2 regions of the Aliivibrio wodanis genome follow, and region 2 is predicted to be linked to the other one. Evidence: predicted binding sites of a transcription regulator. Region 2 holds the regulator's gene; the other holds the start of a gene.
The links. The regulator CRP, encoded in region 2, controls carbon source genes, mostly activating them, when cyclic AMP is high. The targets are predictions, from matches to a motif close to TGTGANNNNNNTCACA.
Positions count from the first base shown of each region.

Region 1 (3,423 bases), 1.2 Mb from region 2:
AGTGCGTATAGAGAGAATAGTATCGTCAGGTCAAAGCTCTCCTGAATCTGGTTGGTATGATCAAGATGAGAATGAGTGGATTTTAGTGCTTGAAGGTTTTGGTTCTATTTTATTTGAGGATGGAACTGAGAGAACGTTAAATAAGGGGGATTATTTAACTATCCCTGCACATCAAAAGCATAAAGTGAGTAAAACGGATCCTGATAATTTAACGATTTGGTTAGCGGTCTTCTATTGAATAAATGAAGGTTCTTACATTTGGGCTTTTAATCGTTTACTCTATCTTCTCTATTAATAGTACGGAACAAATATAATGACTCAAACACTGACTATTGTTGCAAGAATTGAAGCACAAGAAGGTAAAGCGGAATTTGTTAAAGCAGAAATGCTTAAGTTGCTTGAACCAACACGTAAAGAAGTTGGTTGTATTCAGTATGATTTACATCAAGACAATGACAACCCGTGTGTATTTGTATTCCATGAGCAATGGGAGAGTGAAGCTCTTTTACAAGACCATTTAAATACGGCTCATATCGCTGAGTATGTAAAAGCGGTAGACGGTTCAGTCGCTTCATTTGTTCTTAATCGTATGACGAAGCTTTAGTACAGATTAAACACCAACAATTTATTAGATGCACCAAGCTTATTGTATAGCTAGTAAGTCATAAATAAAAAGCCACTCACGTATTATCATGAGTGGCTTTTTTATATTTTATATTTTATGTATTTATCAGTATCGACTCCCTTAGAAGGAAAGGAAGATACCTGCAACTGTTGCGCTCATTAAGTTTGCTAATGTTGCGGCAAAGATAGCTTTCATCCCTAAGCGTGCAATATCAGGACGGCGACTTGGTACTACGCCACCTAATCCACCCATTAACATGGCAATAGAGGTTAAGTTTGCAAAGCCACATAAAGCAAAGGTAACGATAGCTTGAGAATGCTCACTTAATTGGTCTTTTACTGCCATTAAGTCAGCAAAGGCTACAAACTCATTAATCGCGATTTTCTTGCCAATTAAACTTGCTGCAACAGTTGCTTCTGACCATGGCACACCGATTAACCATGCAACAGGGGCAAATAGGTAACCAAAAATAAGATCTAAGCTTAAGTTTTCAAAACCAACTAACATTCCTATCTTATGTAATCCACCATTAACTAGGGCAATTAAGCTAATAATAGCCAGTAAGCTTGCACCTACTGCGAAGACAATTTGTAATCCATTTAATGCACCTTGTGAGGCAGCATCAATGATATTTACAGGAGCGTCATCTACGACATCATCTTCGTATTGATCTGCTTCGTTAATGTCTTCGGTTTGTGGGACTATTAATTTTGCCATCATCAAACCTGCAGGAGCCGACATAAAGCTAGCTGCGATTAAGTAACGTAATTCAACGCCTAAACCTGCATAACCTACCATTGTGCCACCAGCTACAGAGGCTAAACCACCAACCATAACGGCAAACAATTCAGAACGTGACATTTTAGCAAGGAAAGGACGAACAACTAACGGTGCTTCAACTGAACCAACAAAGATATTAGCGGTTGCTGACATTGATTCTGTACGAGTTGTGCCAAGGAAGCGTTGTAAACCGCCACCAATAATTTTAATGATCCATCCCATTATACCTAAGTAATAAAGAACAGAGATTAATGCAGAGAAGAAAACGATGGTAGGCAAAACGTTGACGGCAAAAATAAAGCCTAATTTGTACTGAGCTAAATCACCAAAAAGGAATTCTGTGCCTACACGTCCATAAGCAATAATGTCTGAGACAGCCATGGAGATACTATTAAGGATAGTTTGGCCAATTGGCACATAGAGGATGAATCCGGCAAATAATAGCTGAATTAAGAACGCGCCTAATACAGTGCGCCATTTGATGGCTTGTCGGTTTTCTGAAAAAAGAAACGCAATCGCGAATAGGCAAACAATGCCTAAAATACTGACCAAAAAGTTCAAGGTCAAACTCCAATAGTATTTAGTTAATGATTGCGGGGGTATTCTAGTCAAAAATAAAAGTGTGACAAGGATCAAAATGTTATTGAAACTACATAGCCATAACAAAAACAAGGTAATTTGTTTATAGTTCCATCAATAACAGCCTGATTGAGAGCTTTGTCACGTATGAGAGAGTCAGTTGTTACTATATGGGATAATTAAGCCAATTATTTACAATCATTATCCCTAAAGTGTGGTGGTTTTTTACCGACTTATGTAATTAATAATGATTAAAAAATTGATTAGGTAGCCATTACACATTATCAATCTTCTCTGCATTAATGTGGTGGCGGACAAACTCCATAAAGATGTGTACTTTTTTGGCTAAGAATTTACGACGTGGATAAACGGCATAAAGAGGCATTGATTGATTTAATTCCCAATCAGGAAGAAGTTGCACAAGTTTACCACTTCGTAATTCATCAGAAAGCAGATAAGTCGCAATATAGCCTATACCATTACCTGATACGGTCGCGTTACGAATTGCATCGGCAGAATCAATTCGATAATTCCCTGACACTTTTATTTGTAGATTCTCATCTCCCTTATGGAAACCCCACACATTATCTTTACGCTCACGGCTCATGTAAGTTAGGCAGTTATGCTTTTTAAGATCGTAAGGGTGATAAGGGATCCCATGTTTAGCAAGATACGTAGAGTTAGCGACAAGCACAAAATGACAATCAATAAGATGTCTTGCTACAAATCCTTCGGGAGGGGAATCCATCACACCTATCCATAAGTCTAATTGCTCTGCAATCACATCAATCTTATGATCAAACAAAGTTATCTCTATATTGAGCTGTGGATAGCGCTGATGAAGCTCAGATAAATATGGCAATATGTGATTGGTTGCAAAAGACTGTGCGATACCAACACGTAACTTACCATTTAGTGTATCGATATTAGAAAGCAATTCGTTTTCAGCTTCGTTAATCTCATCGGCGATATTGGCACAATGCACAGCGAATGATTGACCTGCTTCAGTAAGGGAAAAAGAGCGTGTAGTTCGTTGAACTAACTGAACACCTAAACGCTCCTCAAGAAGCTGAATTTGCAGGCTAACTTGTGTTCTCGAGATATCTAGAAGCTGAGCAGCCTTGGTAAAGCTTTTCTGCTGGGTGAGCGCATTAAACACGATCATTTGTTTGGCTTGCTTTAACATAGGCTTCTCTATTGGTAACTTTAACAGTAAAAAGAACGCTTCTATTGTAATAGAGCGATTGAATTGAATAAAGTGAGTTGTGTCTTTGTTTTAAGTTATCTATTGAAAGTACATGGTTTTTTCATGGTAAAGTTTACCTATAAATAAGAGCAGTTAAGGATGATTGAATGTTATTTCCATATAAGAATATTGTTATTTTAACAGGAGCAGGGATCTCTGCTGAATCAGGAATTCAAACGTTTCGCGCAAGTGA
Region 1 is NZ_JBREXA010000002.1:836,909-840,331, reverse strand. Features, by position in the region: gene ACU5DF_RS11620 (cupin domain-containing protein) at 1-238, shown strand, start outside; gene ACU5DF_RS11615 (putative quinol monooxygenase) at 314-604, shown strand; gene ACU5DF_RS11610 (NupC/NupG family nucleoside CNT transporter) at 746-1,966, opposite strand; gene ACU5DF_RS11605 (LysR family transcriptional regulator) at 2,259-3,170, opposite strand; gene ACU5DF_RS11600 (DUF3894 domain-containing protein) at 3,127-3,237, shown strand; gene cobB (Sir2 family NAD+-dependent deacetylase) at 3,338-3,423, shown strand, end outside.
Region 1: the regulator CRP is predicted to act here: its motif matches at 2,115-2,130, upstream of ACU5DF_RS11610 (NupC/NupG family nucleoside CNT transporter).

Region 2 (3,423 bases):
AACAAGCAGGTTTGCCAAATGGTGTGATTAATCTAGTACAAGGTGCTCGTGCAACAGGTGAAGCGCTAGCGGGAGCTAAAGGTATTGATGGCCTGTTATTTACCGGTAGTGCGAATACTGGACATATCTTACATCGCCAATTTTCAGGAGACACAGGGAAAATGCTGGCTCTAGAAATGGGCGGTAATAATCCGATGGTTATTTCAAAAGATTTTGGTGATCAAGAAGCGGCAGTTTACACCATTATTCAATCGGCATTTATTAGTGCAGGTCAACGTTGTACGTGTGCTCGTCGCTTGTATGTTCCTATTGGAAAAGCAGGCGATGAATTGTTAGCTCGCCTTGTTGAAGTAGCAAAAAGCATCGTTGTTGACCAACCGTTTGCTGATAATACTCCGTTTATGGGCTCGCAAATATCAGTCGCAGCGGCAGAATTTATTCTAAACGCTCAGAAGAATTTACAAGACTTGGGTGGAGAGCCTTTGCTTGAAGCTAAAAGTTTAGGTCATGCCTTTGTTTCTCCAGGTATTATCGATGCCACTAATGTTGCTGAATTACCGGATGAAGAATACTTTGGGCCATTATTACAAGTGGTGCGTTATGAGACATTAGAAGAAGCCGTAGAGCTTGCTAATGATACTCGTTATGGATTATCGGCAGGTCTTGTTTCAACTGATGACAGTGAGTGGGAATATTTTGTAGAGCATATTCGTGCTGGTATTGTAAATCGTAACCGTCAACTGACTGGAGCAAGTGGTGACGCGCCATTTGGTGGTCCTGGTGCATCAGGAAACATGAAACCAAGTGCGTATTACGCTGCTGATTATTGTGCATACCCAATGGCATCAATGGAAGGCGATATGTGTGAAATTCCAGCTCAACTCTCTCCGGGTTTAACTCTATAAGAGGCGATAAACATGAATAATGTAAACTCTTTATTTTCGTCATTGTGGCAAGATTATATTGCGCGCTTATCCCCATCTGCTGGGAAGGTACATCAATTATTGTCTAATAACGATGAACTGATTAACGATCATATTGCGCTACGTACGTTTAATTTACCTAAAGTCGGGCTACAGACTCTCGCTGCGCCATTTTTAGCAATAGGCTATAAAGCGTGTGAGACTTATGACTTTGAAGCTAAAAAACTGAAAGCGCAGCATTTTGAGCACCCAGATCCTAATGCACCACTCGTTTTTATTAGTGAATTATTAGTAGAAGAGTTATCAGCTGAAACACAGGACATTATTCATGGTTTGGTTGAACAGGTGCCAGCACACTATTTTGCCACCAGTGATTTTCTTTCTTCTGGTAGGCCTTGGACATTAAGTTTCGAAGACTATCAAGTATTAGCAAAAGAAAGTGAATACGCTTCTTGGTTAGCGGCTCATGGTTATGGCGCTAATCACTTTACGGTTTACGTCAATCAGCTTGAAGAGTTTGCTGAAGTGGTTGATGTGAACCAACACTTACGTGATGCAGGTTTTGCAATGAACGAAGTGGGTGGTGAAGTGAAAGGATCTCCAGAGGTTTACTTAGAACAGTCATCAACAATGGCGGATAAAGTGAAAGTGAATTTTACTGAGGGTGAGTTTGAAATTCCTGGTGGATTTTATGAGTTTGCTAAGCGATATACGTTACCAAATGGGAAAATATATACGGGATTTGTTGCTGCCTCTGCTGACAAGATTTTTGAAAGTACAAATAGTTAGGCTTTGAGTTTTGAGCATAAAAAAACGCAGCTCAAGGGCTGCGTTTTTATTTGTTTAAGGTAAGCGTTAAATTAACGAGTACCGTAAACTACAATTGTTTTACCGTGTGCAGAGATCAAGTTTTGCTCTTCAAGCATCTTCAAGATACGGCCAACAGTTTCACGTGAACAACCTACAATTTGACCGATCTCTTGACGAGTGATCTTAATTTGCATGCCATCTGGGTGAGTCATCGCATCAGGTTGTTTAGCAAGGTTTAGTAGCGTTTGTGCGATACGGCCAGTAACGTCTAAGAATGCTAAATCACCTACCTTTTGGCTAGTGATTTGTAGACGAGTTGCCATTTGCGCTGAAAGACGCATCAAGATATCTGGATTAACCTGGATAAGTTGACGGAATTTCTTGAATGAAATTTCAGCTACTTCACAAGGGCTTTTTGCACGAACCCATGCTGAACGTTCTTGACCTTCTTCAAACAAGCCAAGCTCACCAATGAAGTCACCTTGGTTAAGGTAAGAAAGGATCATCTCCTTTCCTTCTTCATCTTTAATCAGTACAGCAACAGAACCTTTTACGATGTAGTAAAGCGTTTCTGCTTTTTCACCAGCGTGGATAAGTGTGCTTTTTGAAGGATATTTATGGATATGACAGTGAGACAAAAACCATTCTAATGTTGGATCTGTCTGAGGTTTACCTAGAACCATACTTTATACTTCCTCTGCGTTTGCCAAGTAGGCGATATCCATTTTAAAATAACTGAGCCAAATATCAGTTTGGCCTATACAATATGGTTATCGGAACAAGGCTGCATGTTTGTTGAGATAATTGATAAAATCATACCTTGTTTCGCAATCGATTTCTTGACTTTGATCGTATGAAATGTGCGACAAAGGGCACACTTTCGTGAAATGGATCACGAGTTTTCCTTTTATGTAGTAAAGAGGCTTTTATGAACGCTGAAGTTAAATGGATTGAGGGATTTACTTTCTTAGGTCAATCTCAATCGGGCCATTCTGTTGTTATGGATGGAAATGGCGGAGAAAAAGCACCAAGCCCAATGGAAATGCTTTTAATGGCTGCTGGAGGTTGCAGTTCGGTTGATGTTGTTGCAGGGTTAAAATCAGAAAATCAAGCTGTCACTGGTTGTGTAGCAAAACTGTCAAGCGGGCGCCGTGAGGTTGCCCCAAAGCTGTTTACTTATATTAATATTCATTTTGAAGTAAGTGGTGAGAGCCTTGACCCTAAGATTGTTGAGCAAGTAACAGCAGATTCATTACAGAAATATTGTTCAGTATGTTTGATGCTAGGTGAAGGCATTGAAATGACTCATTCTTGGGATATTGTTTAGTTGTTAGCTTCGTTAATATCAAAAAGCCTCACACATTTATTATGAGTGAGGCTTATTTTATTTTTACTGTTTGTTTATCAAAAATTACAGAATAAAGCGGCTTAGATCTTCATTTGTAATTAATTCACCTAAGCGAGATGTTACATAAGCAGCATCAACGATTAAGCTTTCGCCATTCTTTTCTGATGCATCATAAGAAATCTCTTCCATTAGACGCTCCATCACAGTATGCAGACGACGAGCACCAATGTTTTCTGTGCTTTCATTTACTTTAAATGCTGACTCAGCAATGCTATCAATCCCATCAACAGTAAATTCAATATTTACATTTTCTGTTGCGAGTAAGGCAATGTATTGTTCAGT
Region 2 is NZ_JBREXA010000002.1:1,997,759-2,001,181, reverse strand. Features, by position in the region: gene astD (succinylglutamate-semialdehyde dehydrogenase) at 1-905, shown strand, start outside; gene ACU5DF_RS17090 (DUF1338 domain-containing protein) at 918-1,712, shown strand; gene crp (cAMP-activated global transcriptional regulator CRP) at 1,784-2,416, opposite strand; gene ACU5DF_RS17080 (OsmC family protein) at 2,662-3,060, shown strand; gene hslU (ATP-dependent protease ATPase subunit HslU) at 3,145-3,423, opposite strand, start outside.